3 regions of the Alteromonas sp. I10 genome follow, and region 2 is predicted to be linked to each of the others. Evidence: predicted binding sites of a transcription regulator. Region 2 holds the regulator's gene; each other region holds the start of a gene.
The links. The regulator FNR, encoded in region 2, switches genes on or off when oxygen is low (the NO sensors DNR and NnrR bind a similar motif). The targets are predictions, from matches to a motif close to TTGATCTAGATCAA.
Positions count from the first base shown of each region.

Region 1: BZA03_RS11665 (cytochrome ubiquinol oxidase subunit I) is a predicted target of FNR. The motif match lies at 2,255-2,268, and genes of this name have one in related genera.
Region 3: clpB (ATP-dependent chaperone ClpB) is a predicted target of FNR. The motif match lies at 4,260-4,273, and genes of this name have one in related genera.

Region 1 covers NZ_QJJN01000005.1:141,849-152,660, reverse strand. The annotation lists gene BZA03_RS11680 (hypothetical protein) at 1-40, opposite strand, end outside; gene BZA03_RS11675 (sigma-54-dependent Fis family transcriptional regulator) at 109-1,389, opposite strand; gene BZA03_RS11670 (DUF3365 domain-containing protein) at 1,545-2,150, shown strand; gene BZA03_RS11665 (cytochrome ubiquinol oxidase subunit I) at 2,479-4,059, shown strand; gene cydB (cytochrome d ubiquinol oxidase subunit II) at 4,056-5,192, shown strand; gene cydX (cytochrome bd-I oxidase subunit CydX) at 5,203-5,310, shown strand; gene BZA03_RS11650 (ATP-binding cassette domain-containing protein) at 5,593-7,428, shown strand; gene BZA03_RS11645 (ATP-binding cassette domain-containing protein) at 7,418-9,007, shown strand; gene BZA03_RS11640 (sugar porter family MFS transporter) at 9,027-10,595, opposite strand; gene BZA03_RS11635 (LacI family DNA-binding transcriptional regulator) at 10,597-10,812, opposite strand, start outside.
Region 2 covers NZ_QJJN01000007.1:148,742-159,553, reverse strand. The annotation lists gene BZA03_RS14445 (sulfurtransferase) at 1-434, shown strand, start outside; gene cobB (Sir2 family NAD+-dependent deacetylase) at 517-1,242, shown strand; gene BZA03_RS14435 (LysE family translocator) at 1,255-1,881, shown strand; gene BZA03_RS14430 (stress protein) at 1,964-2,695, shown strand; gene BZA03_RS14425 (glucosaminidase domain-containing protein) at 2,688-3,479, shown strand; gene BZA03_RS14420 (DUF2987 domain-containing protein) at 3,476-4,123, shown strand; gene BZA03_RS14415 (patatin-like phospholipase family protein) at 4,138-5,160, opposite strand; gene ttcA (tRNA 2-thiocytidine(32) synthetase TtcA) at 5,161-6,114, opposite strand; gene uspE (universal stress protein UspE) at 6,263-7,186, opposite strand; gene fnr (fumarate/nitrate reduction transcriptional regulator Fnr) at 7,431-8,168, opposite strand; gene BZA03_RS14395 (sulfite exporter TauE/SafE family protein) at 8,214-8,873, opposite strand; gene ccoS (cbb3-type cytochrome oxidase assembly protein CcoS) at 8,860-9,090, opposite strand; gene BZA03_RS14385 (heavy metal translocating P-type ATPase) at 9,092-10,812, opposite strand, start outside.
Region 3 covers NZ_QJJN01000008.1:9,132-19,943, reverse strand. The annotation lists gene BZA03_RS14980 (sigma-70 family RNA polymerase sigma factor) at 54-665, shown strand; gene BZA03_RS14975 (ChrR family anti-sigma-E factor) at 658-1,401, shown strand; gene BZA03_RS14970 (outer membrane protein assembly factor BamD) at 1,511-2,275, opposite strand; gene rluD (23S rRNA pseudouridine(1911/1915/1917) synthase RluD) at 2,462-3,445, shown strand; gene pgeF (peptidoglycan editing factor PgeF) at 3,462-4,217, shown strand; gene clpB (ATP-dependent chaperone ClpB) at 4,467-7,043, shown strand; gene BZA03_RS14950 (hypothetical protein) at 7,275-7,595, shown strand; gene BZA03_RS14945 (DcaP family trimeric outer membrane transporter) at 7,776-8,903, shown strand; gene BZA03_RS14940 (LysR family transcriptional regulator) at 8,966-9,871, opposite strand; gene BZA03_RS14935 (L-lactate permease) at 10,032-10,812, shown strand, end outside.

The DNA.
Region 1 (10,812 bases), on a different contig from region 2:
AAAGGCAAAGTGTTAGTGTAAGTAGGCGTCTTAAAGTCATTTTTCTTTATCTGGTTAGCGCCTTTTTATCATAGCCTGCGTTTTGGTAATTTTTCTACCTATTATTTTTTACGTATCTCCAACCCCCGCTTTTTTCAGCTTTCTGTAAAGTGTACGGGTACTCACTCCCAGCGCTTGTGCAAGTTGCTGGGTATCGCCTTCAAAAGACGTGTGAACCTGACGTAAGTATTGGCGTTCCAATTCGTCTAAGGTTACAACGTTACCGTGAGATGAAGAGGCATCATTGATAGCATCAGAGCTTATGTTATCGAGCTCGGGTAAGTCTGTATCGTAAATAACGGTTTCATCAGCCAGTAAAATAGCTTGGTCTACAATGTTTTTTAGTTCGCGAATATTGCCTGGGAACGGGTAGTTGGTTAGTTTTTCTAGCGCGTTTTTATGAAACCGTTTTTTCTCTTTAGACATTGCCAAAAAGTGAGCGGCTATCAGTGCTATATCTGATTTTCTTTGTCGTAAAGAAGGGAGGTTGATAGGAAAACCGGCAATGCGGTAGTAGAGGTCCTGTCTGAATTCGCCCGTTTCCACCATATGCTTTAGATTTTTGTGTGATGCACACACTAAACGAAAATCAGCCTTTTTAGACACTGTGCTTCCTACAGGCCGATAAGTTTGAGACTCGAACAGCCGCAGAAGCTTTACTTGTGTTGAAAGTGGGATATCGCCGACTTCATCAAAAAACAATGTGCCGCCTTCCGCTGCTTCTACGAGCCCTTTCTTATTTGTGGTTGCGCCTGTAAATGCCCCTTTTTCATAACCGAATAGTTCGCTTTCAAGCAGCGTGTCAGACATGCCGGTACACTCGATGACAACAAATGGTTTGCCAGCACGGTGACTACTCGAGTGAAGTGCTTGGGACACCAGCTCTTTACCCGTGCCGGTTTCGCCAAACAATAGTACTGAAATATCTGAGTTAGCGGCGCGATTTATTTTGTTTAGCATTGCTTTAAATGCCTCTGATTCGCCGACCATCTTTCCTGCTGAAGGTCGGTTTGAGGCAAACGAAAGCTTATCAAGTATTTCCAAGAAACCTAATAATTCTCCGCTACCGTCGAAGATCGGGCGCATGAGGATGTCGCAGTAGCTTTGACCCTCACTGGTGGTATGAACGTGTACTACGCTAGCCGCTCGTCCTGTGGCTTTACTCTCTTGCATTGGGCAATGCTCGCCGCACTTATCGCAAGGTTTGTTGTTGCGGTGAGAGACTTGATAGCAGGTACTAAAGCCAAGCTTTATATCCACAGGGTAGGTATCTCTGTAGGGCTGGTTGACAGCTTCAATAACGTAGCTTGGGTTAATGAAGATTGCGGGTTTATCTATCGCATCTATCATCGCTTGTACTATGGATATATTCATGGGTGGCTGAATATTAGTTTGTTCTAATTTAATTTTGGCAATTTATCATATTGGCATAGAGCTTGTTCACTGTTTGAGACAAACGACAATACTTCGGTAGCAACTCATTCAGTTCCAAAGAGAGTTTTATAATGAAAAATAGCGTAATGCTGATGGCGATAAGCTTATTGGCAAGTAGTGCTCATTCATTGGCAGATACAGTGACTGCCAATGAGAAAAAAAGTGAAAACAGTGTACAGGAAAAAGTCAAAGAAGCGCGATTACACGCAAAAGCACTGGGAGGCGCGCTAAAGTCACGACTACAGCAAGCAATTCAATCCGGAGGGCTAGAGGCTGGCGTTAACGAATGCCAGGTTGCAGCGGCTCCTATTGCTCTGGCGCTTAGTCAAAACGGGTGGGAGGTTGGGCGTACCGCGCTGAAAGTAAGGAACCCAAACAATGCGGCAGATCAATGGGAGCGTGAGCAGTTAGCGTGGTTTTCACAATTACTGACCAAAGCTAAGCAAGACAATTTGGCCCCTAAAAGACCCCTTGAAACTTATCAATACGATAGCGAAAGCGGTAAGTTTAGGTACATGATGGCGATTGAACAAGGTCAGGTATGCATGGCATGCCACGGAGCTAATGTGGCACCTTCAGTAAAACAATCCATTCTAGAGCACTATCCCAACGATCAAGCTACAGGGTTCGAATTGGGAGAATTACGAGGCGCGTTCACACTCTCATATACCCCTTAACTTTTCCTTATACTCCACTTTTTGACATTCTGCTAAGCAGCCTTTCTCTTGTGCCATATTTGTCACCTAAATGACAAATATGGCGAACGCATCGCCACCAATTGTTGCGTTGGATCAATAAGCCACACACTCGGTCGTGGAATAATTTATCTGCACAGTACGAAAATACCGCCGTTTATCGGTAATTGCGCTTTAGCAGCCAAATTACTGATGTATGGCATAAACCGTGCTCTTGCCATGCGGCATATTCATGTGTTCATCACTGAATTTTAAACCACTTTTTCTGCTAAGCGTTTAACGCGCACACGAAATACAAGGGAGATAACCCATGAGCGATACGTTAATAGAACTATCGCGGTGGCAATTTGCATTAACTGCAATGTTCCACTTTATATTTGTACCCTTAACTTTGGGGCTTAGTTTCTTACTTGCCATTATGGAATCGGTATACGTAATGACGGGTAAAGAAATTTATAAGCAGATGACCCAATTCTGGGGAAAGCTGTTTGGAATTAACTTTGCCATTGGTGTAGCCACAGGCTTAACCATGGAATTCCAGTTCGGAATGAATTGGTCTTACTATTCTCACTATGTAGGCGATATCTTCGGTGCGCCACTTGCTATCGAAGGCCTAATGGCCTTTTTCCTGGAATCTACCTTCGTGGGGTTGTTCTTCTTTGGCTGGGACAAAATGTCAAAGGTGAAGCATTTGATGGCGACTTGGCTGGTGGCCATTGGTTCAAACTTTTCTGCACTGTGGATCTTGATTGCTAACGGCTGGATGCAATACCCGGTAGGCGCTGAATTTAATTTCGAAGCCATGCGTATGGAAATGACCAGCTTTGCTGAGGTTATTTTTAACCCCGTAGCACAGGTCAAATTTGTTCACACTGTATCAGCAGGTTACGTGACCGGCGCAATGTTTGTGTTGGCAATTTCAAGTTACTACCTGCTTAATCATAAGCATATCGCCTTTGCGCGCCGTTCGTTCGCCATAGCTGCTAGCTTTGGCCTAGCCTCAACGCTTTCTGTGATCGTGCTAGGTGATGAAAGTGGTTATGAGCTTGGTGATGTACAAAAAGTGAAGCTGGCAGCAGTTGAAGCTGAGTACGAAACCCATCCTGCACCTGCGCCGTTTACTGTGTTTGGTATTCCAAACGACGAGAAGCAGGAAACCGAGTACGCCCTTCAAATTCCTTGGGCAATGGGCATTATTGCTACCCGTTCGTTAACCGAAGAAGTGAAAGGCATTAAGGATCTTAAAGAAGAGAATCGCGAGCGTATTCTGAGCGGAATTAAAGCCTATGAAGTGCTTGATGATGTAAGAAACGGCACCGCGACAGCTGAGCAACGTACTGCCTTCGACCAAAATAAAGACAGTTTGGGCTACGCTATGTTGCTAGAGCCTTTCACTGAGAACGTTTCAAATCCTTCTGATGCCGCGCTTCAACAGGCAGTAGATTACAGCGTTCCGCCGGTTGCCCCATTGTTTTGGAGTTTCCGCCTTATGGTTGTGGCTGGCTTTATTATGCTTGCGCTATTTGTGTGCGCCTTTTACTACAGTACTAAACACAAGATTACTAAGCCACGTTGGCTATTAAAAAGCGCGCTCTACGGTTTGCCGCTTCCTTGGATTGCCTGTGAGGCTGGCTGGTTTGTCGCTGAATATGGCCGCCAACCATGGTCAATTGCAGAGGTGCTTCCGGTGCATACGTCGGTATCTAATCTCGCCGTAAGCGACGTGGTAATAACCCTTGTAGCCTACAGTGCTTTCTATACCGGCATGTTCATTATTGGTTTTTACTTAATGAAGAAGTTTGCCAAAAAAGGGCCAGTTCCACCTGAAGATAAGCAGCCTGACACTGAATTTGATCTTATTGACCTTGATGAGCAAGGAGCAAAAGCATGATTGATTATGAATTACTAAGAGTCATTTGGTGGTGCTTGGTTGGCGTTCTGCTAATTGGCTTCGCGGTTACTGATGGCTTCGATTTGGGCGTTGGAGCTCTGCTCACGCTTATTGGTAAAAATGACAAAGAGCGCCGCGTAATGATAAATACAGTAGGGCCGCACTGGGATGGCAACCAAGTTTGGTTTATCACCGCAGGTGGCGCTATTTTCGCCGCGTGGCCGATGATTTACGCCACTGCGTTTTCTGGGTTTTACCTCGCGCTGGCCCTTACCTTAATTGCCCTTTGGATGCGCCCGATAGGCTTTGATTACCGCAGTAAATTACCTAACCCCCAGTGGCGTAAAGCGTGGGATTGGGCGTTATTTGCTGGCGGTATTATCCCAGCCCTTATCTTTGGTGTGGCGTTTGGTAACCTGCTGTTGGGCGTACCGTTTGAAATGGACAGCACGCTTAAATCAACCTACACAGGCTCGTTCTTTGGCCTTTTAACACCGTTTGCGCTGGTGGCAGGACTGCTTTCTGTGGCTATGTTGCTGAATCACGGTGCAACCTGGCTACAAATGAAAACCGATGGCTTTATTGAAGTTCGCGCACGTGCAGTATCGGTTGTGTTAAGTCTGGCTGGTGTCACGCTATTTGTACTTGCAGGTCTTTGGGTAGCATTTGGATTAGATGGCTTCGTGATTACCTCGGCAGTCGACACTATTGCAACGTCAAATCCACTTAAGAAAGAGGTTGCCATTGAAGCTGGAGCTTGGATGAGCAACTACAGCAAATACCCTCTTATGATGGCAGCACCTGTGCTGGGTATTATTGCGGGTCTGGCCTGTGCGCTTTTCTCTAAGAAAGGTAATGCAGGCATGGCGTTTGTATCGAGTGCGCTATTTATAGCAGGCGTTATTTTAACGGCTGGCTTTTCTATGTTCCCATTCTTAATGCCAAGTATCACCATGCCACAGGCGAGCTTAACCGTATGGGACGCTACGTCTAGCCATATGACGCTAAACGTAATGTTTATCGTTGCCTGTATCTTTGTGCCTATTGTACTTAGCTACACGGCCTATAGCTTTTACGTAATGCGCGGGCGCATTAAAAACGAAGACCTCGACCAGTCTCACACCATTTATTAAGGAGAACGCTATGTGGTATTTCGCTTGGATTTTAGGAGTTTTGCTGGCGTGCTCTTTTGGCATTATCAACGCCATGTGGTTGGAGTCGACGGAAAATATGGATAGACCCGAAGACTAGGTGTTTTAAATAGCGCGGAGTTCATCCGTTTTCAAACACGCCGTAAACCCATCCATGGGGGCTCTTCAGCAGCGTCCCTGCTGCTGAAGGTTTGAAAACGGATGAACACCGCGCTATCAGTTTAATTGGCAGGTTCTTGCAGCCAGCCCACCACTTGGAAAAGAATGAAAAAGAAATGCGAAATTTGCTCTCATTACTAAGTAACGCAAAAGAAGAGTCAAAACCACAGTGATCAAAGAAAAAGTTCCCAACCGGCAAACGCTTAATGCGTGGTGCAATGAGATGGATAAGGCGCAGTCGCTTGGCTTGCGCACTTCGCTTATGGCGCAAGTAGTGGTTAAGTGTTTGTCGCTTTTTTCTTTGATTATTGGGTTCTATTATTTTTCACATATTGCTCATGACTGGGTAGTAAACCAGACTCCTGCAACAGCGAGTGATGTCACAGGACTTGCCGTTTCTCTGGGAATGAGTTGGCTGCTTCAAGGCGCATTCAATGCCTTATCTAGTAGTGCAAAAATGCAGGTGTTAAACAAGCTCGAACAGCACCTACAACACGTATTCATTGAGCGTCAATATGCGCTTATTCGACAGCACTCGGTTTACTATTGGCAAACGGTGTGGCTGCAGCACTTACAGGCTTTTGCTGACTGGGCACTTGAATATCGAGTGCAGCAAATGATTACAGTTGTTGTCCCCTTGTTTGCTTTAGCCGTTATCTTTTATGTAAACCCCGTTATAGGAATTGGCCTACTGCTTACATTGCCGGTAGTGCCGCTTTTTATGATCATTGTGGGCAAGGGAGCCGCTGCCCTACATCGAAAGCATTTTATCGCCCTTGAACGTTTGGGAAGTTTATTTACTGATAGGTTAGCCGCGCTGCCGATGCTGGCAAATTATCAGGCGCATCAAAAACAAACAGCCCTGCTTAAAGATGCCAGTGAAAATTTGAATGCGCGTACTATGAAAGTAGTGAGCGTAGCCTTTTTGTCCAACAGCGTGCTCGACTTCTTCGCAACACTCGCGGTTGCACTTACGGCAGTATTTATTGGTTTTTCACTGTTAGGCGAATTGAGTATTGGGCCGGAGATAACGCTCCAGCAGGGCTTATGGGTATTGCTGACTGTGCCATTGTTACTCAGTGAAATGAAAAAGCTGGGGCAGGTATACCATCAGAAGGCGCAAGCAGAAGCCGCCAAAGCTGAACTCACGCCGTTATTCTCGCGCTTCACACAAAATCTTGATGGTAGTGCAGTGAATCCGGTCAACGCTGACACAACCCACCATTATTCATCACAACACGAGGTATTGCTTGCGGCTAAAAACCATAAGGTTTTTGACATAAACGCCCCGCAACCTCGCTTGCCCAGAGGTAAGGATAAATCGGCTGTTGATGATCCTCCTGCACTTTTGCACGCTGAATCCCTTGCAGTATTAAAGGGCGATAAAATACTCATTAGCGGGCGCTCTGGTTCAGGTAAAACATTATTATTAGAAGCATTAGGTGGTCAAAGACCTAGCACACATACATTCAGGGAACCGGTAATTTGGATAACCCAACACCCCGTGATCACGCCAGGTACCGTGCGTGAGAACTTGTGCTTAAACGACAGCTATACAGACGACGCGCTTATGAAAGCGCTAGAAGCAGTAGAGCTTGACGCGTGGCTGTCGTTATTGCCTTTGGGGCTTGATACGGTAATGACTGATTATCCGCTGCTTTCAGGTGGCGAAGCGCAACGGCTGTCGCTAGCGAGAGCGCTGTTGCGCAAAGACGATATATGGTTGCTCGATGAACCCACGGCCCATTTGCCAGATTCCCAGCATGCAAGATTGGCACAGTTAATTGAACGTTTGGGTAGAGACAAAACACTGATTTGGGCTTCTCACAAAGCACTCCCTGCAAACTGGTTTAACCGCTTTTGGACGGTATCGCGCAGTACGAATGAACAAGACGCCATTTCCAACTCAAACTTCAACTCAAAGTCAAAATCAGAGGCAGGGCTTAAAAGCAAAATAGGTGCAGTACAAGACGGGCACCTACAAGGCTGTAGCAGCGTGACGGAAACGAGCTTTAAGATGAATGCCAATCAAAAGGAACGTAGCCTTGATGAAAAGTAAACCGGCTTATCTCACGCTGCTGCTTGCTCTTTTACACGGTGTGGCAGGAATAACCATTCTTGTTATTTCTTCGTGGTTTATTGCTATCAGCGCTATTGCACCAATAGGTTTTAATTACGTTATTCCCGCGGTGGTTATTCGCGCGCTAGCACTACTTCGCATTGCTTCGGGATATGCCAGTATGTGGGTGGGTCATAACGATTTGCTTACCCGTATCGCAGAGGGTCGCTTGCTTGTATTCAGTCAACTTGAAAACAGTAAAATTACCGACAAAGCGTTCACCACAGAAGCATTAGCCCAGCATACCGAAACGCTTGCCAGTCGATGGATTGCTTGGATAGCTCCGCTTTCTAACATCACATTTATATTCACTAACCTTTGCGTTGCTGCGGTATGGTTTGACCTTCCTGGCACCTCGTTTTTACTTGCACTTTTTGCTATTTGGCTCGTCATCGTTGTGCTGCAAGGCTTAAGTGGTTTAAACGTTGCGAAAAAAGCGACAAAGGAAAACAAAGTGTTTCGCCAAGAGTCAGCCGACTTCCTTAACTGCAGCGCTTTATGGCACTTAAATAAAACAATGACAGATAAGCCGCAGGAAGAGGGTGGGCATGTGATCAATAGTGTGCCGAGTGCTGACAGGGTGTGGCGACAACAAACTACGCAGAAAGACAAAGCGCAACGCGCGAGCTGGTGGTTTCAAGGCGCGGCATTTTTCGCGGTAGTGTTAGTTATGTCGGGCGCAGTAAGTCCAATATCTGACTTTTCGTATATGCCTATTGCTATTGTTGTGCCCATGATATTGATGGCTGCGCCTGATTGGGCTGGTGCAGCTTTTCACAGCATTACCAAGTTTGCACAGCACAAACAAAGCGCGAAAGCCCTTAAGAAGCTCAAAACCTCACCCATTAAAGTACTTGAACGCACCGAACTGCACCATTCACTTACGTTATCTGATTATACTGCCAAAAATAGACGCTTACCTTTGGTCAATGCTACATTCCCAGCCACTGGCATCGTATGTATATCCGGGCCGTCAGGCTGTGGTAAGTCATCTTTGCTTCAGTCAATTGCGGGGGTTGTGCCTTCTACTGGATTTAAAGAAGTGGATGGCATGCGTATACCCGATGGCTTAATTACAAACTGGCGCTATGTGGAACAAGAGCCAATAGTACTTTCTGGCAGTGTCTCTTCAAATTTAGACCCTGCCGGAATGGGTATTCCCCTTGATGACATGAGTAATCTGTTGGCTCAATTAGGGCTAGAGGCGCTGATGCCACTGTCGATTTGGGTTGGCAAGGCGGGAAGGGCGCTTTCTGGGGGAGAGCGCAAGCGGCTTGCGTTAGCGCGCGCTATTTTATCTCACGCCAATGTGTTGCTTGTTGATGAACCCTTTGAGGGCTTGGATGTAACTACTCAGCATAAAGTGTGTGAGGTATTAGACCACTACGCTGCCAACCACCTCATCCTTGTTGCTTCTCACGTTACGCCAAGCACGTTGAATGTGTCATCAACACTATCATTAGGTGAAGGGAGTGTTGGTAACCTGAGTAAAGGTCAGCGCCTTAACATGGTCACTTGAACATCAGTGCAGTTTTAAATTATGCACATTGCTCAAATTCTTCCGTGATTTCTTCTAACGTTCTTCCTTTTGTTTCTGGGAAGAATTTAGCAACTAATATCAGGCTGACTAAGGCAAACCCGCCGTAGATTGCAAACGTGGCCGCGGCTCCCAAGTTAGCCAACTCCCAAGGAAAGATAACTTGAACAAGAAAGCTGGTGAGTGAATTCACCATACCCACTAATGAAATAGCCAAAGCGCGGGTTTGATTCGGAAAAATTTCAGCAAGCATCGCCCACATCACAGGGCCAAGGGACATCGCGAACGAAGCAACAAACGCAATAATGCCAAACAACACTAAAGGTGCATTCATATTAATACTGCTAGTTAGCAATGGTTGCTGATACGCATCGTATTCGTCGCTGGTAAGTGTGGTCTTTAGCGTGCGCTTAAACTCAACGTCTGAATAGTAAATATCATTGGTTAGTGGAGTTAGCTTTATTGCCACACTCGGCGCATCTTGCTGTATTTCGTTTATGGCCGTTTGCTGTACTTGATATGTCGCCTGTTTAAAGCCATAGGTACAAATAGACATGCTGATCACTACGCCAGTTAAGCCAATCAGCAGCAGCGGTTTTCTTCCCCATTTATCAATAGTTAGCATAGCGACTACGGTAAATGCTACGTTAACCAAGCCAATCCATACAGCCTGCATAAATGCCGCATTGGTACCTACACCGCTTTGTTCAAAAATCGTGGGCGCGTAAAAAAAGATAACGTTAATGCCGGTAATTTGCTGAGCAATGGCAATAATAATGCCGACCATTAACGGAAATCGCATGGCCTTTGCCTTTAGAAAGCCTAGGCGTTCACGAAAAGGCCATGACTTTTCTTTAAGTGAAGACGCTATATCTTCAACAAGAGCACTGGCTTGGGCTTTGTCGAATAAGCGGTTTATAACCTGCTCCGCCTCTTTGTTCTGGCCTTTCAATACGAGCCACCTGGGGCTACGCGGAATAGTAAACAGTAAACCAAACCATAGTGTTGCGGGGATAACCTCCAAGCCCAGCATGTAGCGCCACAAATGCGTATCTATACTCCATTCAGTAACCCAACCTGCACCGCTATTGCTGAGCTGCAACAGGTAATAGTTGGTGAAATAGGATAGGGCGAAGCCAAATACAATGTTTAGCTGGTTCACCGACACCATTTTGCCTCGGTTTTCTGGGGCGCTTATTTCTGAAACATACAGCGGGGCAATGATCAGCGAACAAAAGGCAATGCCGCCAATAAAGCGAGAGAGCACTAATAGTTCGAAATTAGGGGCTAAGGCTGAGCCGACAGAAGAAAGCAGGTAAAGGAAAGCGACAAGAATGAGTGCTTTGCGCCTGCCAATAGCGTCGCTAACGCCGCCGGCAAATAGCATGGCTATTAGCGCGCCGAGTGTCGGTGAGCTTACGACGAAGCCTTGCTGCCAATCGCTTAGGTTAAATTCGGCATCGATAAAGCCATTGGCTCCTGCTATTACACTGGCATCGAAGCCAAAAATAAACCCTCCAAGAGAGACAATGAGTGTGTAATACAGCGACGGAGACAGGGCTTTATTCATTTTATAATTTGCCTAATGTGTCCCTATTTACTACTTCGGGTTCAAATAAGTGCTCAATAGGAATAGGGCTTTTTATGTCATAAACATGTTGTAGCACCCAATAAGCAGCCATTTCTCCCATAGCGTGAATAGGGTTATTAATTGTAGTGAGTTTTGGATAAAGGTAGCGCGAAAACAGTACGTTATCGAAGCCAATGATAGAAAGCTGTGACGGTAT
Region 2 (10,812 bases):
AACAACAATACGGAAAATTAACCTATCAAGCTACGCCTAGGCCTGGTTGGTTCGCAAATTCCGGTGCAGTACTTCAGGCAATAAATACTGAAGCACAACTTGTTGATGCGCGCAGCGCGCCGCGATTCAAAGGAGAAGTGTCAGAGCCTCGTGAAGGAGTACGTTCAGGTCATATGCCTGGTGCGTTTAATATTCCTTTTGACACCTTACTCAAAAGCGGGCATTTTTTGCCAGTTGAGCAGCTTAAGGCTGTTTTTGACCGCGCTAATATCGATTTACGCAAACCCATTATTTGTACGTGTGGTTCTGGCGTTACCGCCTGCATAATTGGAGTGGCGGCATTATTGTGCGGCGCTACTCAGGTTTCAGTATACGATGGCTCTTGGTCAGAGTGGGGCGCTGATACTCAATATCCTGTGGTCAAAGATATGTAAAGAGTCGCGGCTTTTAACTAAGTAAATATACAACATGCTAATCGTATAATTAGCGCTATAACTACAGAGTAAGAACAACCTGATGCCATCTGATCAATCTCTACCCAATATTGTTATTCTTACCGGTGCGGGTATTTCCGCTGAATCTGGATTAAAGACATTTCGGGATAATGACGGCCTTTGGGAAAATCATCGCGTAGAAGAGGTGGCCACCCCAGAGGCTTTTGAACAAAATCCTAGCTTAGTTTATCGCTTTTACAACGCTCGACGTGCGCAGTTACAGCAAGACGACGTGAATCCTAATGCAGCGCATGAGGCGCTGGCCAAACTTGAGAAAGCGTTCGGTAGCAACCTGATGTTGGTTACTCAAAATGTGGATGACTTGCATGAGCGCGGTGGAAGCCAGTCTGTTTACCATATGCATGGCAAGCTGCTATCTGCGCGCTGCGCTATAAGCCAGCAGACTTTTGACTGGAGTGATAGTTTTGATCACACCACTAAATGCCCGTGTTGCAACAGAGTAACCTTACGACCGGATATCGTGTGGTTTGGTGAAATGCCCATGTACATGGAAGAGATTTACGATGCGCTTTCAAAGGCTGATGTGTTTATTGCCATTGGCACATCAGGTAATGTCTATCCTGCCGCGGGTTTTGTTCAGATCGCTAAAGAAAGTGGCGCACACACCATAGAGGCAAATTTGGAGCCGGGCGTAACTAATGCATTGTTCGATGAATCGCTAACAGGCCCTGCTTCTCACATCGTCCCACAATGGGTTGATCAATTAATGTCAAAGTACGCGCTGTAGGAGGCGCATAACATGCAGTATATGAATGAGTTTCTTACCATTGCGTTGGTACACCTTGTGGCTGTTGCTAGCCCAGGGCCAGATTTCGCGGTGGTTGTTCGAAACAGCGTGGCCTATGGCAGACGTATCGCCATGTACACCAGTATAGGGATTGGCTTAGCTATATTACTGCATGTGGCTTACTCGTTAGTGGGGCTTAGTGTGGTTATTGCAACTACTCCATGGTTATTCACCACATTTAGCTATGCCGCCGCAGCTTATTTACTGTACCTTGCGTTTGGTGCGCTTAGAAGCGGGCCTGTAAAGCAGGACCAGGCAGTTAACGCTGAAAAGAAAACATCCCACATATCTGCAAAGCGCGCAGTTTGGATGGGCTTTCTCACAAATGGACTAAACCCAAAAGCAACGCTATTTTTCCTCTCATTGTTTACTGCAATTATTAGTATTGATACTCCATTTACAGTGAAACTTGGCTACGGTATCTATTTAGCTATAGCTACTGGACTGTGGTTCTGTTTTCTTTCATACCTTTTGAGCACCAGTAAAGTAGCTGATCTTATTGGTAAAAAAGGGTATTGGTTAGACCGTGCGATGGGGGTGCTACTCGTCGGTTTAGCTGCGAAATTAGTACTAGGTTAACGTTTGTTTACCTTACAAACAGGCATTTGTTTTTGTGAATTGGTATAATCGCGCCGATTTTTCAAAAAGATAAGAGAGTTGTGTGAAAGACGTAAACCAAGACCGCCTGAACAATACGTTGTCTAAACAGTATCAATTTGATACCAAAGGTCTATTGCGCCGCGCTGCCGGTTTAACAAAGGCAAACTTTTCATCATTGCTGCAGGGAAGTGTTGTTCTATTTTTGACGTTTGTCGTGTTAGGTGTATTTGCTCAGCAGTACATCACAATAAATGACGATGGGACCTATGTATTCGAGCATCAGTCTATCATAGAAATTGTTGCAATCTGCATCGTTGCCCCGCTGTTGACGGGGTTGTATATGATGGGCGTTTTTGTTGCCCGCGGCACTAAAACTTCAGTATTTACCGTATTCCAGTTTTTCCCCTTGATATTTTTGCTGGCGCTAACTCAGCTAGTGAACAGTATTCTTGTTCAACTAGGTATGATGTTGCTTATTATACCCGGCGTTTATTTTTATTTAGCCTCGTCCTTTTCACTTATGTTGGTTGCTGACAGAAAGTTAACGCCAATTAGCGCGATCATCCTGTCGTGTCGCGTATTTAATGCATACTGGGCTCAAATCGCCAGCATATTTGGTGTGTTCTTTTTACTGTTTGTGTCGGTGCCATTAACGCTGGGCTTTTCACTTATTTGGGTATTACCTTTTTATTTTAGTATGATGGGCTTGCTCTATCAGGAACTGATTGGCGAGCAGGGAGTAAGCACGGAAGCATCTGAAAACGATGTGAATGAGTCTAGCTTCGATGCATAAGCGTGAAACCTTTAAAATTGTCCTCATTACGTTAGGCGTATTGGCGGTAATCGTCATTAACGCCATAATTTTTACTGAGGACGAACCGGATATTTTAGATATACCGCAAACGGTTGAAGCTAAAAAGCCGGTGCCTAACTTCTCTGCCTATACAGATGTAAAAGAGAAGAAAGAGGCATTTTTTAACTATTTACGTCCCGAAATAGAGAAGCAGAATGCGTATCTACTCACGCTAAGACATTACGTACAAACCTTATATAGAAAGGCGTTAGCTAACGAGACGCTCTCTGAAGAAGATATGGCAAGGCTTGAATGGTTAGAAGAGGAATATCGAGTTAAGCCAACGCAGCCGCTAAAATCAAAATTGCTAGCTTTGCTACAAAAGATTGATGTTCTACCAGCCGAACTCGTGCTCGTGCAAGCCGCGAATGAGTCAGCTTGGGGCACCAGCCGGTTCGCAAGAAAGGGCTATAACTTCTTTGGCTTATGGTGTTTCTCTAAGGGGTGTGGTTTTGTTCCTAACCGTCGAAACGATGGGGCATCTCATGAAGTTGCCAAATTCGACAGTTTGTCGCGTGCAACGTACACCTACATGCGAAATTTAAACCGCCACGACGCGTATGCGGATTTAAGAGAGATCCGCAGTCGACTGCGTGCAAACCAAATTCCTATTACTGGTGTTGCGTTAGCTGAAGGGCTAATGAACTATTCTGAGCGAGGAGCCGCTTATGTTGAAGAGCTTCAAACTATGATCCTATTTAACGAGGAGTTTTTATCCGAATGATACGCGCTGCTTTATTTTTTGCTTCATCTCTGTTTATTGGTGTAGGCAGTTCTTCCGTTGCTGCTGAAACGATAGATGTTGAGTACAGCCGTTTCTATAGCCATGTTAAAAAGCTGGATAATGAAGATACCCAAGCACTTCAGTTTGCATTCGGGTTTGTTCGTGTTGGCGAAGGGCGTTTATGTGAAGTTAACGGAGCGTCTATCGTAACCGATAAGAAAACAATGCCCTTAGAAGTGAGTGATGAAGGGCGATTCACGGTGCCTACTGAAAAGGCCCTGAAACTTGCCAACGCACTGGTTCGCATCGATTTAAACGAACGCGCGAACGTGTGTGATATGTCGGTACAACTTGAAACCAAGCCGGAATATCTTAAGCAGTATTACACAAAAGACGACCTTACGTTTTTGTATGGTCAGTACGAAGCTTTCTTTAATGAAATGGGAAGCTTTTTGTCTTTCATGATGCCTTCGGTAAAGGGCTTGATGATTCAGTTTGATGACAAGAATTTAGATTTCATTACTCCACAAGGTGTGCAAATCAATAACGGCGTATTGCATCTAGAACAAGATTGGATCAACGACGCAAAAGGCTTAACACTGCCTCATGCGCCGCTACGTGTTACCGCTATGGCTTCAAGCTAAATGCATATTTGGGATTAGGTAAGAAGCTGATACCTAATTTGCTCTGCTAAACGCGCGATGGTTTCTTCGCCCTTCGCGCATAGCTCTTCGGCTCTGTGGAATTCCATAATACCCACGTCGGTAAGCTGAGGCTCAATAAGAATGTCAGGCGGGTCGCCAGCCAAACGTGAACGTGTGACGCGAGCTTGAAGTATCTCAAGTGAACTGCTCATCACGCTCATAATTCCAGGCGGGTTTCGCTTGTTCACTTTAGCGGGGACTTCGGTCAACTCTTCTTCCACTTTTTCAATCACATCAGAAGCAATGCCTTCTTCTGTCTTTACATTGCCAGCCGAGACGCTGTCTTTTTCATCTTTTTTCTCTAGGGCTTTTTCTTCTTTGTTGTCAGGAGAGAACCATTGGCGTAGTACGTTTTGACTCTTTGTAAAAAAGTCCTCGGTTTTGCGCTGGTTTTCTTCATGATCTTGTCTCAACTTTTCAAGACGAAGTGGTCGGAAATCGGCGTTAAGGTTAACCGCGATTACAAAATCGGCCCCTAATTGGCGACATAAGTTCACCGGTACAGGGTTTACAACGGCACCGTCTACCAGCCAACGATCACCATGTGCTACGGGCGCAAAAAGTGCGGGAATAGCGCAGGATGCTTGAATGGTGTCTCCGATAGGACCAGAGTTAAACACTACTTCACGGCCGGTATAAAGGTCGGTAGCCACAGCCGCAAACGGCTTAAGCATGTCTTCATAAGTCGATTCACAAAACTCGCTTGCTAGCTTGTCGAAAACCTTCTGTCCGCTGGCAATGCCGCCGCGTCTAAGTCCTACGCCCATAAGAGCAAGTACCTGCCAGTCGCTGAGGGAACATGCCCACTCTTTCAACCCTTCCAGCTTGCCACTTGCGTAGGCAGCACCAACATAGGCACCAATAGAGCATCCCGCTACAACGTCAATTTTTACGCCGAGTTTTTCTAATGCTTCAATTATGCCAATGTGAGTCCAGCCCCTTGCGGCACCGGCACCTAGCGCAAGTCCAATTTTCATTTACTTAGGTTCCATAATGTTTATTACTTCAATAGTATTATCTTCATCACTGAAGTCCGAACTATTTTCTGTAGTGAAAGAAGGTTCATCGAACCCGATATCACCGTCTTCAACCGGGCCTTCTTGTGTAGCTATAGCTTTAAAATCATAAAGGTTGCTGTCGATTAAGTGTGAAGGCGCTACGTTTTGAAGCGCGCGGAACATCGACTCTATACGACCTGGGAAGCGACGGTTCCAGTCTTGAAGCATAGCCTTTATGTTTTGGCGCTGTAGGTTTTCTTGTGAGCCACAAAGGTTACAAGGAATAATCGGAAATTCAGCGGCCTGAGAATATTTCTCGATGTCTTTTTCTGTGCAGTACGCCAATGGACGAATAACGATGTGTTCACCGTTATCGCTGACTAGCTTTGGCGGCATAGACTTAAGCTTGCCACCATGAAACATATTGAGGAAAAACGTTTCTAGCATGTCGTCGCGGTGATGACCTAATGCAATTTTAGTCGCACCTAACTCTTTTGCCGTGCGGTACAAAATACCACGGCGCAAGCGAGAACAGAGAGAGCATGTTGTCTTTCCCTCTGGAATTTTGTCTTTAACAATAGAGTAGGTGTCTTCTTCTACAATTTTGTAGTCAACGCCAATGCTTTCTAGATATTCAGGCAAGATATGTTCTGGGAAACCAGGCTGCTTTTGGTCAAGATTAACCGCAACGATATCAAAGTGAATAGGCGCAATCTTCTTTAAAAACAATAAAATATCTAGCATGGTGTAGCTGTCTTTACCGCCAGATAAACACACCATTACTTTGTCGTTGTTTTCAATCATACCGAAATCGCCAATGGCTTTACCCACATTGCGGCGAAGTCGTTTCTGAAGTTTGTTGAAGTTGTACTTTTGCTTACTTTGCGCAGCATTTAATGGCGACGCGTCAGCACTGTTTGTGCCTAAACTCATAATTAACTAGCTTGGTTTGTGATAAAGCCACCATTATACATTAAAGCGGCTTTTCGAGACCATGCTTGTGAGGTTAAATTTGTTGGTGACATACCGTGTTGGCCGCTAAGTAACGGCAAACACGGGCTATGCGGTACTGATGAAAAGATTACAGCGACAACGGCGACACAAATCCATCTGGCTTAATAGCAAGCACATCGCAATTGAGTTCGTCGATCACGTGTTCTGCAGTATTACCAATTAGGGCCGCTGAAATGCCCACACGGCCAACGGTACCAATAACAACCAGCTCTGCATCCAGTGTTTTTGCCACTTGCGGGATAACTTTTTCCGGAAGGCCTTCTCTTACTACGCATTTGTTTTCAGGAATACCGTACTTTAACGCGTGACTACGCATTTCTTTTAAATGATGATTTTTTACCGCGTCGTGGTAGGTATCGGGGTCGAACTCAGGTACTTCTATGGCGATATTAAGTGGTGTAGAAGGGTAACTGTTGACCAAATTTACGCTACCTTTCAATAAAGAGGCGTAGTCGTTAGCAATGAGGGTGAGCTTATCGTTAAGTGCGGCATGCTCATCGTCTTCACTGCCTACGTTTACTGCAGCAATAATCTCTCCTCCTTCTGGCCAGTCGTGCTCTTTAACGAGCAATACTGGGCGAGGGCATTTACGCATTAAATGCCAGTCGGTGGGGGTGAAAATAACAGAAGCAAGATCGTCGTGCTTTTTGGTTGCCTTTACCACTAAATCTATCTGATTGTTTAGGGTGTAGTAAATAATCGACTCATACGCACGATTATTCCATTCTACAACGATATCAGTTTCAGTGAATCCTTGTTCTCTTAAGTGGGTGGCAAGCCATTTTGCATGCTCCTTTGTAACTGCATCGCGCATTGACTCGCGCTCATCCGGGCTAAGCATGGTCGTCATATCATAAGATAAGTCGTATACCACCATCATGGCGGTAACTGAAGCGCCTGTTTTTGAAGCGAGTTCATAAGCTCGGCTTAGTGCAGGTTGGTTATCGCGCTCGGCATCTACCACGGCCAGAATTCGTTTACACTCAATCATAACGTCCCCCTAACTACGAAACTTAGTAGCGGCTGTCGAAATCGAAGCTTTCTAATACTAACTATAAACGACATTGGGAAAAACGTAAGTTGTTTTAGATCAAGAATTTTACGAGGCGACCATGAGTGAACCTACCTAATTGAATATGGAGCAACCGGCGTGGCGCTGAAAGGGCAGGTAGGTGGCTAACACAGGTTACAAAAAAGCGCGCTTAGTGCGCGCCTTATTTAACACTTAAAAAGGACTAACCGCAGACAACGCTAGGGCCGTTAAGCGCCGCTAGTTTGGTGTTTAGCCTATCGAAATCCAAAATAGTAATAAGCTTGCCGTCTACTTTTATGATGTTGTCTTTTTGAAAACGGCTTAACAGACGACTAATCGTTTCAATCGTTAATCCTAAATAGTTTCCAATTTCGTTGCGCGTCATGGTTAAGTGGAATTCTCTATGGGAAAAGCCACGCTCTTCAAAGCGTTGCGACAGGTGTGAGATGAAATACAGTAAGCGCTCTTCTGCGGTTCGCTTGTTTAAAAGCATGATCATGTCGTGATCTTGTTTTATTTCAGCGCTCATGAAGCTCATGATCTGGTGGCGTAGCTTTGGAAATTGCACTGACATTTCGTCGAGGGTCTCGTAGGGAAGCTCACACACCATGGCAGTTTCTAACGCAGAAGTATAGCTTTGGTGTTTGTTCTCTCTTAATGCATCGAAACCGATAATATCACCAGGAAAGTGGAAGCCGGTAATCTGTTCTTCACCTTCGGTATTAGTCACAAATGATTTGAATGAACCGGTTCTCACTGCAAATAGAGAACGGAATTTATCACCAGTTTGAATCAGCGTGTCACCTTTATGAAGCGGCTTCTTGCGTTCAATAATATCGTCAAGAGACTCGATTTCTGTTTTGTTTAACGCCACCGGTAAACACAGGTGACTGAAACTACAGTTTTGACAGTGAATAGAAAATTGGCTTCCTTTGCTCATAATGCACGCTCTCTAAAAGAATACCCGACAATAATACACCCATTTTTAAACGATTGCGCCATGAATAAGATAAGCTGCATATATTGCCATTATTACTGCAATAATTTGTCTAAAATGGTTATGTTGAAAACTTCGAACAATATATTGGCTACCAGCGCTTGCAGCGAGCAAGGTGGGTAATGTACCCAAACCGAAGAAGAACATAATAGCAGCGCCTTCTAGCGCGTTACCCGCCGCGAGAGACCAGGTAAGTGTGGAATACACCAAACCGCAAGGAAGCCAACCCCAAATAAAACCATAAGGCAACGCACTTAAAGGGGTCTTAAATGGCAAAAAGCGTTTTGAAAGCGGCTGGACTTTGGAAAATAGGCCTTTACCCGCATTTTCCAGCACTGTTAAGCCAGTCCACCACTTACCCAAATAACACGCCAGTAGAAGCAACATGATTCCGCTAAGTAGGGAAAGGGCATAGTTGGCAAGAGGTATATAATCTGCTGCAATTTTTCCAAGTGCCCCGGTTATTGCTCCGGCGATGGTGTAGCTCACTATACGTCCCATGTTATAGGCAAGGGTATAGGGTAGTGCTGAAGCGCCTTTAGGCGAAACCATCCTTAGCGCAGCGACAATTCCACCGCACATTCCCACACAGTGAACTCCACCGGCTAAGCCGATAAGAAAGGCAGAGAAGTAGTTAATCCCTTCCATGTGGCGCTTGGCTTTTGTCTACTTTACTGTCTTGAAGTTGCTTGCGTTGCTCAGCTAGCTTTTTTTCTTCTGGCGGAAGATCATCGTCAAACAGTATGCTATACCCTTGGCGATCCAAATCTTCAAATTGATTGGTTTTCACCGCCCAAAAGAATATCACAATAGCGACGGCAACAATGATGATGGCGATTGGAATTAATACGTAAATAATACTCATGCTATTTGCTCAAAAGTCGCGTTGAGTTTGTGACCACAATGATACTGCTTAACGACATACCAACAACAGCCATCCACGGTGAAAGTAGGCCTGATACGGCGAAAGGTAAGATCAAAACGTTGTAACCTACCGACCAGCCGATATTTTGCCTTATTTTTTGCTTCACTTGATGCGCAGTTCGAATAAGCTCTGGTACAGAAAGCAGCTGATCGCCAAGCAGTATCACGTCGGCGGCAGTTTTAGCCACGTCTGTGGCATTACCCACTGCAATTGCCACATCAGCGCTGGCAAGAACTGGAGCGTCGTTAATACCGTCACCCATCATCATCACTTTCGCGCCAGATTGCTGCATAGCTTGAACGGCTTCGTACTTTTGCTCAGGTGTTAGGCCACCTTTAACGGTCGAAATTGGCAATGGTGCGGTAAGCGCATTAACGTTTTGCTGTGTATCACCACTTAAAACGGCGAGGGTATGGCTTACAGCTAATATATCGAGAGTTTCTTGCGTATCTTCTCTTAGTGAATCCTTTACTTCATACGCCGCCATAATACGCCCCTTAACCGTGAGAAACACGTTAGCTGAAGGGAACGCTTCAATGAGTTTTAGCTGTGATTCGTGAACGCTGAATGCTGCAGATCCCATAGAAAACAACGTGTCATTGATCTCACCGCTGATACCACCTCCTGGCGTAACGGTAAAATTAGTCACTTTGTGTACCGTGTTATCGATGGCGTCAGCACTACTGCTAGAGGCAGAAGTCTCGCTTAGGGCTACACCGTCGCTAAAGGCTATACCGTCGCTAAAGGCTTTGGCAATCGGATGTTCAGAGCGTGACTCCAAAGCGCGCGCAATTGATAGCGCACTATTACTATCCACGCCGTCAACGTACCAGGCATTTGAAATAGTAAATTTGCCTTTTGTGAGCGTGCCGGTTTTGTCTAAAGCGATGGTGTCAATGTCAGTAATTTGTTCTAGCGCATCGGCCCGTTTTAGTAAAATACCTTGTCGGTTTAACTTTGCCATAGCGCAGGTTAACGCTGATGGCGTAGCCAACCCTAGTGCGCAAGGGCAGGTTGCAACCAGCACCGATATGGTGATCCAAAATGCCTCGTCGCTACCCTGATACGCCCAAAAGCCATAGGTTAACGCCGAAATCAGCAATACCGCGGTAACGAAATAGCGAGAAAAATTATCGGCTATCTGCGCTGCTTTAGGCTTACTCGCCATCGCACTTGCTTGCAGTCGTACAATTTGATTTACCAGCGCATTTTTAAGGGTCTGCGTAACCGTAATGGTTAGCGTACCATCTTGACAAACCGTGCCGCCGTAAACCGGGCTACTGTTCGACTTACGCACGGGGTTAAACTCGCCGGTAAGCATAGATTCGTCAACCGCTGCGTTGCCGTCGGTTACCACCCCATCAATGGGGACTGTTTCACCAGGCTTCACTAGCACTACGTCGTCAATTTTTAGCTGCTTAGCCAGACACTCGGTTAGGCTGCCATCCGGATTTAGTTTGGTCGCTGATACGGGCACATACTGCATCATATTGGCAGAGATCTGTGCGGCGCGATGGCGACTGCGATGTTCTAAAAAGCGGCTGAGTAACAGCAGGAAAATGAACATACAAATAGATTCAAAATACACTTCGCCCTGTTCTAATACAGTCGAACGTATTCCTGCAATGTAAGTACCGAATATGGCAAGCGTAACGGGTACGT
Region 3 (10,812 bases), on a different contig from region 2:
AAGTCATAACGCCGTAGAATGATACAACCAAAACGGAAAAGCGGACGAATCTTATGTTAGTTGGAATTCCTTTGGAACAAAGTAACAGCACAATCAAGCCTAAAGAGTGTGCAACTGAAATGTCTGATTACCTTGTCGCGGTTGCAGACACCCGATGCAAGCGTTCATTTGCAAGAGTGTTTAACTACTTCGCGCCTCGGCTGCGTTCTTATGCACTGAAACAGATGGGTAATGAGGCACTGGCCATGGAACTGGTACAAGATACTATGTCGAATGTGTGGCAGAAAGCGCACCTGTTCAATGCAGAAAAAGGTTCTCCGTCAACGTGGATTTTCACAATCGCACGCAATATTCGCTTTGATATGCTTCGAAAACTGCAGAATAGAAAAGAGGATGTTTGTTCTGACGATCTATGGCCAGTTTTATGCGAACAAACAGCCGATGCAAACGAGGCGCCACTTGACGAACAAGTTACTTTAGAGCAGATTGGCTATTTGTTCGAATCACTACCTGTAAAACAGAAAGCAGTGGTTGAAGCTATCTATATTGATGGCAAGTCACAACAAGAAGTCGCCGATGAGCTTTCTATTCCATTAGGTACAGTAAAGTCGCGGACACGTTTGGCACTTCAACGATTAAAGGTCATGTTAAACGATAATGATTAGGTTTCACCCAAGTGCCCAGCAACTTAAAGATTTTGTTGAGGGAACATTGTCACCTGCTATATCACTGATGGTCTCTGCACATTGTGACATGTGTGAGAAATGTCAGCGTTTTGTTGAAATTGAAACGGAAAGTCTTGCTGCTCAAATGGTTTCGAACGCCAATTCATCGGCAAGCGACAGAGCTGAAATGTCGCTTCAGTTTGGTGACATGCTATCCCAAATTACGCAGCTCCCATCATCGAAACAAAATAATGCTTTGATGGAACAGCCCACAGCGTATCGTGAGTCCGTAAAGAAGCGGGCGGCCTTGCAAACGCAGGCAAGTGCAAATACCATCGAGTTAGATGGAAGGGTATTCACTTTACCCAGAACGCTTCACCGCTACATCGATAAGACTGGTAACTGGTCAAGTTTGGTCGGGAAGCTGTGGCAGGCGCCAGTTGACCTTGGAAATCAAGGTGTAGCTAATTTTATCTTTATGGGAAGTGGTGGTAGTGTACCTGAGCACACGCACCGTGGAACGGAATATACATTAGTCATTGATGGTGAGTTCAGTGATGGGCTAAGTCGTTATGATACCGGCGACTTTATTTTCATGGATGGTGATAAAACGCACACGCCAAAATCCGAAGGTAAAGAAGGCTGCCTTGTATTTAGCATTGTTGATCAGCCATTGCACTTTACTTCGGGCCTTGCAAGATTGTTAAACCCTTTTAGTCACTTGTTTTTCCGCTAGTAATCTATCAAGCGAACGCTCAATATGTGACATCCAGATACAAAAAAACGCACAAATGTGCGTTTTTTTATTGGTTGCATAAAGCTCTAGCAAAACAGAATAGCCAAATCTAGCTAATAAATTCGCTGTCAGGGTAGTTAAGCTTTAGTGTCTTCATCGCATTGTTACGCAATTCATCTAGGCCAAGCTGCTCATAACTTGAAACCATAATTTCGAGTGCTTGTTGCACTTGAGTGGTATTCGGGAAGTGCTCTATAACATAGCGACCACGGTTTGCTGCAGCGACATAAGCCTGGCGTCTCATGTAGAAACGTGCAATAGCGATTTCATAGCGAGCCAAGCGGTCTTTAATATGAACCATGCGCTGTTTCGCATCTGCGGCATATTTGCTATCTGGATATTGTTGAATCAGTCTGCGGAAATCTTCAAACGCAGCACGAGACTTCGACGGGTCTCTATCCGTACGGTCAATATTCATTAACTCTTGGAAAAGGTTGCTATCTGATTCCATGTTAGTTAATCCACGCATGTAATACGCGTAATCAACATCTGAATGGTTTGGATTCAGACGAATAAATCTGTCGATAGTGGCAAGCGTTTCTTCGTTTTTACCTGACTTATAATAGCTATAAATAAGGTCTAGCTGTACCTGGTGGGATAGGGGACCGAACGGGTAGCGCGAATCTAGCGCGCTTAACGTTTGTGCTGCAGCGCTGAAGTTACCTACTTCCATGCTCTGCTTTGCTCTGTCGTACAGTTGCTGCGCACCCATGTTAGCTAATACGGCTTTTTCTTCATTATCTGAAGAGCTACATCCTGCGACAGATACCATAGCACCCAATAAAACGGGGGCCAGTAGACGAAATGATTTCATAATAATTCTATTTTCCTGCTAAACAGTTTTAATACTTCGCTGTCTAAGCTCATGTGTTAAACAACAACACTTTAATTGCATTCTAACGTACTAACGATGAGAAAAACCATACAAAAACGTAAACAAGGCAGTGTACAGCGTGAATACTTGTTATAATACCCTTTTTTAGACGTAATCAATGGTGTTATGACACAGTCGCCGAACACAATACAATTAGAAGCTTCAACGGAAGCTGCGCATTTTGGTTTACGGTTAGATCAGGTTTTGGCTGATTTGTTCCCTGAATATTCTCGTTCTAAGCTAAAAACTTGGATCCAAGATGGGAATGTTGCTGTAAACGGTGAAGTAATCACCGTGCCTCGCCACAAAATGCAAATGGATGAACTTGTTACTGTACAGGCCGAAATGGATGTACAAGTAACGAGCGAAGCGCAAGACATCGCGTTAAACATTGTTTATGAAGATGAACACATCCTAGTCATAAACAAACCAGCAGATTTGGTTGTGCATCCAGGTGCAGGGAACCCAAGCGGTACCGTGCTAAATGCCTTGTTAAATCATTGTCCAGAGATAGACAAAGTTCCACGTGCGGGCATTGTCCATCGCCTTGACAAAGACACGACGGGGTTAATGGTAGTAGCAAAAACAATTCCTGCTCAAACGCATCTTGTTGACCAACTTCAACGTCGGGAAATGAGTCGTGAATACGAAGCCGTTGCCTTAGGTACGATGGTCGCTGGTGGTATTGTAGATGCGCCTATTGGTAGACACGCAACAAAACGTACGCATATGGCAGTACGTGAAATGGGCAAGCCAGCGGTCACTCATTTTCGTGTTATCGAAAAATTTCGCGCATACACGCACCTGCGTTTGAAGCTTGAAACTGGCCGTACGCACCAAATCCGCGTACACATGGCCCACATCAAGCATCCTTTGCTTGGCGACCAAGTTTATGGCGGGCGTCCTCGTCTTCCTAAAGGGGCGTCAGAAGAATTTATCGCTGCGCTTCGCGGATTCCAACGTCAGGCGTTGCACGCCGCACAGCTCTCGCTGTTTCACCCTGAAACTGAAGAGTGGATGACGTGGAAAGCTCCCCTACCTCAAGATATGCAGGACTTGCTTAAAGCCGTGAAAAAGGACACCGCGGACAATCCACAAGATATGCTTTAATAAGTAAGGCGAACTTATGACATTGTCAGCTGCGAATTCACCTATTTCATCCACGCTGGATTTGATTACGCCAGCGTGGTCATGTCCCGCAAATGTTGTTGCATACACAACGACAAGAATGGGAGGTACAAGCATAGGTGATTTTGCAGGTTTGAACGTTGGCGCCCACGTGGGGGACGACCTCCTACTAGTGAAAGCCAATAGAAGCCTAATTCCACATAGTGAAAAGATCACATGGTTGGAGCAAGTGCACAGCAACCGCGTGGTGTCATTGCCGAGCGCAGATACCACCGCTGATGCGTCGTATTCTTCTTCAACATCGCATTTTTGTGCGGTGATGACCGCAGACTGCGTGCCCATTTTATTGTGTGATGAAAGCGGTCAAGAAGTGGCGGCAGTACATGCTGGTTGGAAAGGTCTCGATACTAACATTATCGGAAGTGCTGTTTCACACTTTGGCAGCGATGCAAAAAAACTCATCGCTTGGGTTGGTCCTGCAATCAGCGGGCCCTGCTACGAAGTTGATGTACAGTTGGCGAGTAAGTTTCGCCATATAGACGGTGCCATTGCTAATAGCTCTAATAGAGGGAAGTACTTATTAGATCTGCCTCTAGTGGCACAGGTGCAATTGCAGCAAGCTGGCGTTGAGAATATTACACAAAGTAACTTGTGCACTTACACTGACGAACAGCGTTTTTACTCCCATCGAAGAGCTACGCATCAAAACAAGCGCACGACTGGGCGTATAGTTAGCGTAATAGGCCTGCTTTAAATTGTTTCGAAAAAAGGCGGCAGTTTTAGTCTGATCAAACAGTTGCGCTAGATCAAACTTCATACATTATTTGTTATCTTTTTGGCTAACTTTTTAATCTCATACTTGAATCGCAATTGAGCAGCCTACATAACTAGAACATAAAGAATACCATTCCGCATAGATCATTACCCACTCAGCGAGAGTTAAAATGTTCGTAATCGCGGCGTGTTAACGCAGGTATAGTTGTTCATTAATTAGGTTGAGATTATGAGACTAGATAGATTTACCAGTAAATTTCAGCTCGCAATATCCGATGCTCAATCACTCGCATTGGGGCGAGATCATCAATACATTGAACCTGTCCATTTAATGACTGCCATGCTAAATCAGCAAGGCGGGTCAGTACGCCCTTTGCTTGACCAAGCAAACATCAATGTAAATGCGCTACGCTCAGCACTGAGCCAAGCTATTGAGCGCCTACCTCGTATTGAAGGCATTGGGGGAGATGTTCAATTAAGTAAAGACAGCGGCATTTTGCTAAATCTTTGTGACAAGATAGCGCAGCAGCGAAAAGACGAATACATCACTTCAGAAATCTTTGTTCTAGCGGCGCTACAAGATAAAGGGCGCTTGGGGGAAATCCTCAAAAGCCTGAATATCACTAAAGAAGCTATTGAAAGCGCAATAGACGACATGCGTGGTGGTCAGAAGGTCACGGATCCTAATGCTGAAGATGTACGTCAAGCGCTTGAAAAATACACGACAGATTTAACCGAGCGAGCAGAACAAGGCAAGCTCGACCCGGTCATTGGTCGAGATGATGAGATTCGCCGAACTGTTCAAGTACTGCAGCGTCGAACCAAAAACAACCCAGTACTCATTGGTGAGCCGGGTGTGGGTAAAACGGCTATTGTTGAAGGGTTGGCTCAGCGCATCATTAATGGCGAAGTGCCTGAGGGCTTAAAGAACAAGCGTGTTCTTGCCCTTGATATGGGCGCGTTAGTGGCGGGAGCTAAATATCGCGGTGAGTTTGAAGAACGCCTTAAAGCAGTGCTTAATGAGCTGGCTAAAGAAGAAGGCCGCGTGATCTTATTCGTTGACGAACTGCACACTATGGTAGGTGCAGGGAAGGGCGATGGAGCGATGGATGCAGGTAATATGCTTAAACCTGCGTTAGCCCGTGGTGAACTTCACTGCGTTGGTGCTACAACACTGGATGAATATCGTCAGTACATTGAAAAAGACGCAGCACTTGAACGTCGTTTCCAAAAAGTATTAGTTGAAGAACCGAGCGTTGAAGACACTATTGCTATTCTGCGTGGCTTAAAAGAGCGCTATGAGCTCCATCACTCGGTAGATATTACTGATCCCGCTATCGTTGCAGCGGCAAGTTTGTCGCATCGTTATATTAGCGACCGCCAATTGCCAGACAAAGCCATTGATCTTATAGACGAGGCTGCGTCTAGCATTCGATTGCAAATAGACTCCAAGCCCGAAGAGATGGATCGTCTTGAGCGTCGTATCATCCAGCTAAAATTGGAAGAGCAAGCTCTGGCCAAAGAAACAGATGATGCGAGTCATAAGCGACTTGAGATGATTGAGTTAGAGCGTGAGCAAGCGGAAACCAAGTACGCAGAGCTTGAGAAAGTGTGGCTGGATGAAAAAGACGCAATGCAGGGCACTCAAACCATTAAAGGGGAGCTTGAGCAGGCTAAACTTGACTTGGAGATAGCGCGACGTGCATCTGATTTGAATCGTATGTCGGAACTTCAGTACGGCCGTATTCCAGAGCTTGAAGCAAAGTTAGAGCAAGCGGCTGAAAACGAAACTCGCGAGACGACGTTACTTAAAAATAAAGTGACGGACGTTGAAATTGCAGATGTGCTTTCGCGATGGACGGGTATACCTGTAGCGCGAATGCTTGAGGGTGAGCGTGAGAAGCTGTTGCGTATGGAAGACGTACTTCACAAACGGGTTGTTGGACAAGAAGAAGCGGTTGAAGCGGTTTCAAACGCAATTCGCCGTTCACGTGCTGGGCTTGCGGATCCAAATCGACCTATTGGCTCATTCTTATTTTTAGGGCCAACTGGCGTGGGCAAAACTGAGCTCTGCAAAGCCTTGGCAGGCTTTATGTTCGATACTGAAGATGCCATGGTGCGTATCGATATGTCAGAATTTATGGAAAAACACTCGGTAGCACGCTTAGTGGGTGCACCTCCTGGCTATGTTGGCTACGAGGAAGGTGGCTACTTAACCGAAGCGGTGCGTCGCAAACCATACTCGGTCATTTTGTTGGATGAGGTTGAAAAGGCACATCCAGATGTATTCAATATTCTGCTTCAAGTACTAGATGACGGCCGGTTGACTGACGGACAAGGACGTACTGTAGATTTTAAAAATACCGTTGTGATCATGACGTCCAACTTAGGTTCAGATATCATTCAAGATAAGCACAACGAAAGTCAGTATGACGATATGAAAGCGTCGGTAATGAGTGTTGTAGGGCAACACTTCAGACCGGAGTTCATCAACCGCGTCGATGATATTGTAGTATTCCATCCATTAGGGAAGGAGCAAATAAAATCTATTGCTAAAATTCAGCTTGCCTCGCTTCGCGCTAGGCTCGCAGAAAAAGGTTATAAGCTTACTCTGTCTGCCGCGGCTATGGATAAATTGGCGGACGCGGGTTTCGATCCAGTGTTTGGCGCACGTCCGCTTAAGCGAGCGATACAAGTGCAGGTGGAAAATCCACTCGCGCATCAATTACTTGCTGGCGAATTAATACCGGAATCAACCATTCGTATTGATGCAGATGACAGCGGACTTTTCGTTGTCAGCAATTAAAACCAAAAGGCACTGGAGCCAGTGCCTTTTTTATTGCCAGTAGATTCCGCGAAAGACCATTAATCGGCAGCTTCATAACAAAAAACGATTTACTAAAAAGCCACTGGTCGAAGAGCGACAGATTACGCTTTCTTGTTTAATGAATTTTCCTAATACAGCTAATTAATTTTCTTGATTTAATAATGATAACGATTATCATTAACTTATTATTGAGAGGGTTAAGAGGTTGCGATGCAGTTATATAATTCAAACGAAGCGTTAGTTTCTGTGCGCTCAATGCCCCGAGATATAGCTAAGCTTTGTGCGCATTTCATATTATGCATGATTGTGAGCGCAGTCGGTGCCATAGGTACTGGTTTTGCCGTATTTGCATTGAGTGTAAATCAAGCGACATTCTCGCCTGCAGATACTATTATGTCTGCACTTACTGTGTTTTCTCTGTCTTTGTGTTTAAGTTGGTTTTCGCAAAGTTGGGGTAAGACACTTCAATCAATATCATTACTTTCACTTATCGTGTTAGCAACAAGTAGCCTTTTATTATTTTTCTATTGAGCGATTTATGCTCAATATTCTTCATCTCTTTACACAATTAACATTCAAAAAGTAAACCTCTGATTATGCGAATTTAGGAAAAAGTTAATATTCTAAACTCGGTTTATCCTCTGAGCACGAACGAATACATTATCCGCCCGTTAACGACATGTTAAATAGTTTCAGCTATTAGGACGAATAATGAAAACAAACAATAAATACACCCTACGCTTATCTGCTTGTGCATTAGCGCTAATTCTTAACCCTTCTCACGGCATAGAGTTGTTCAACGGGAAGGTCGGTAACGAACACGTTAAGGTTAGTGTTGGAGGTTATGCCAAAGTAGATGTCAGGCATGTTGAAGGGGATATTGCTTATCAGGATTACTGGATTGGTAATTTTCCTGGCGGGGAAGTAATAGAGACATCACACACAGGTTTCAATGTAGGAGAGTCACGCTTAAATATGGGCGTTTCTATAGGGGAGGTGAGTACTTTTATAGAAGTCGATATGTATGGCGGAGGCGGTAACGAAGCGGTAAGTAACTCTACTAACTTGAGATTACGTCACTTCTTCATCACCTATAAGAACTGGAGTGCGGGGCAAAACTGGAGCACCTTTATGCCGCTTCACGTTATTCCTGAGTCGTTAGATTTTGGTGGTCCTCATGTAGGAGAAGTGTTTGCAAGGCAAGTTCAGGTTAGATACACCTCTGGAAACTGGCAATTTGCCATCGAAAGCCCAGAGACCATTGGGGATGGTGATACCGACGCACCTGCCAATGCTGTAGGGCTTACAGGTGTAGCCGCTGACCCTGATGAGTCTACACCCGACTTTGTTGTACGATACAATTTAGATAGTCAATATGGGCAATATGCTTTCGGCTCTGTAATACGACTTGTCGATCAAGGAGGGGTTGAAGAAGTTACAGCAGCAGTAAATATCGCAGGCAAAATACCACTTTTTGCAAAAGATGATCTACGTTTTCAATTAACCGCGGGTAAGCCCGGTCGGTATGCTGCGGCCGGCATGACTGCTGATGTTGTTGAGGATCCTGCAACTCAAACATTGGAAACGGAAAGTACGCTGGCTTATACCGTAGCGTATCGCCATTTTTGGACTGAAACCCTCCGCAGCACTGTATTTTATGGAGCAGCTAAAACAGATATTTTGGGGCGCAAACGTTCGCACTGGGCGGTGAATGTTATTGATACGGTAGCGCCGCGCCTTGATGTTGGCCTAGAGTTTGGTGCTTATTCTATCAATGATGACAATATAGACAGCATTGACTCCAATTACATCCAAGCGTCAGCTAAGTTCGCGTTTTAAGATCGCTTCAATTATGTTTAGCGCCATGTTTTTGATGTAAACGGAGATTACTTCAATGTTTATCAATAAAAATAGGCGCTTCTATTGCTAAACGCCTCTTGAAGGTAGTTGACCAGTAGCTTTAGCTTTTTGTCAGGCTGACGCGAACGAGGATAAACGGCATAAATACCCATAGTCTTAGTTACGTACTCGGCAAGTAGAGGCGAAAGCGCCCCATCTTCGATATCTTCATGCACTAATGCCTTGGGAAGAAATGCTACACCCACACCTGCAATAGCGGCTTGCCTTAACGCATCCAAGTTATTTGACTGTATTCGCCCGCCAATTTGAACGTTATGAAGCTCTCCTTCAATATGAAACGGCCAGAAGTCTGGGCCAGTGCTATCGTACTTGTAAATTAAACAATTATGTTCAGTTAAGTCGTCAGGATGATTTGGGCGGCTTTTGTTTTTAAGATATGTGGGGCTTGCGCATACTATCCATTTTGAATCTATAAGGCGTTTAGCAATAAGAGAGGAGTCCTCAAGATGTGCTGTACGAATGGCGAGATCGTAACCTTCTTCAATGATATTGGTAACGCGATTGGTAATTGCAAGCTCTACATCCACCTCTTCGTGTAAATTGCAAAACTCGGCAATTGCGCGATTTAAGACCAGTTTTGCCGATACATTGGGCATAGTAATTCGGATTTTTCCACGCACTTCATCACTGTAACCACTGACGGCATCTTCTGCGTCTTGAATGGCTAAATTGGCGATTCTCGCCTTATTGTACAGTGTTCTTCCTGCATCAGTTAAATTGAGCTTTCGTGTAGAGCGGTAAAGCAATTGAACGTTCAAATCTGACTCTAATCGTGCGATACGCTTACTTACTACAGAATTAGTTAGGTTGAGTTTTTGAGCGACCTTTGAAAAAGAGCCTTCATCAACTACGTTCACAAAAAGGATAATATCGTCTGCTTTTGCCACTATTAGTCCAAAAATGGAAATAAACTTTGTCTTTAATGCATATATATCAACACGTGAGAAATTAGTACAGTCGCATACCTAAATTTTAACCCTGCATTAACATCGATTTTCTAACGTTAGAAACTCGAATAATTAACTAATTATAATAAGAGGAAAACTCATGAATGAGATAACCCTTGGGTTATTAGCATTGCTACCTATAACGCTTTCAGCAGTGCTGCTATTGGGTTTACAGTGGTCTGCGAAAAGAGCAATGCCAGTTGTATTAGCAAGTACAGCACTTATGGCACTTTTAGCATGGGATATGTCGGCAGTACGGGTGGGCGCTTCAATTCTACAAGGCTTAGTGATTACAGTATCTGTTTTGTGGATTGTATTTGGTGCAATTTTTCTGCTCAACACATTGAAATATACTGGAGCAATAGATGTTATCCGCCAGGGTTTCACCAACATTTCACCTGATAGAAGAGTCCAGGCAATAATCATTGCTTGGTGCTTCGGAACTTTTATTGAAGGTGCTTCTGGTTTTGGCACGCCGGCCGCTATAGCGGCTCCTTTGCTTGTTGCCATCGGTTTTCCAGCATTGGCTGCCGTACTTATTGGTATGATGATCCAAAGCACACCCGTCTCTTTCGGCGCGGTGGGAACGCCTATTGTCATTGGTGTAAACAAAGGCTTAGACGGCCAAGCGATCAGTCAGACTTTGCATGCTCAAGGCTGGCAATGGGAGCAGTTTATTCAACTAATCACCTCTGAAGTGGCAGTTATCCACGGAATTATTGGCTCATTTATGCCAGTTTTAATGGCTGTAATGCTCACTCGCTTTTTTGGCTCCAACAAATCTTGGCGCGAAGGGTTACAAATTCTACCTTTCGCCTTATTCGCGGGCGTCAGCTTTACCATTCCTTACGTATTTACCGGCATTGTATTAGGCCCTGAAT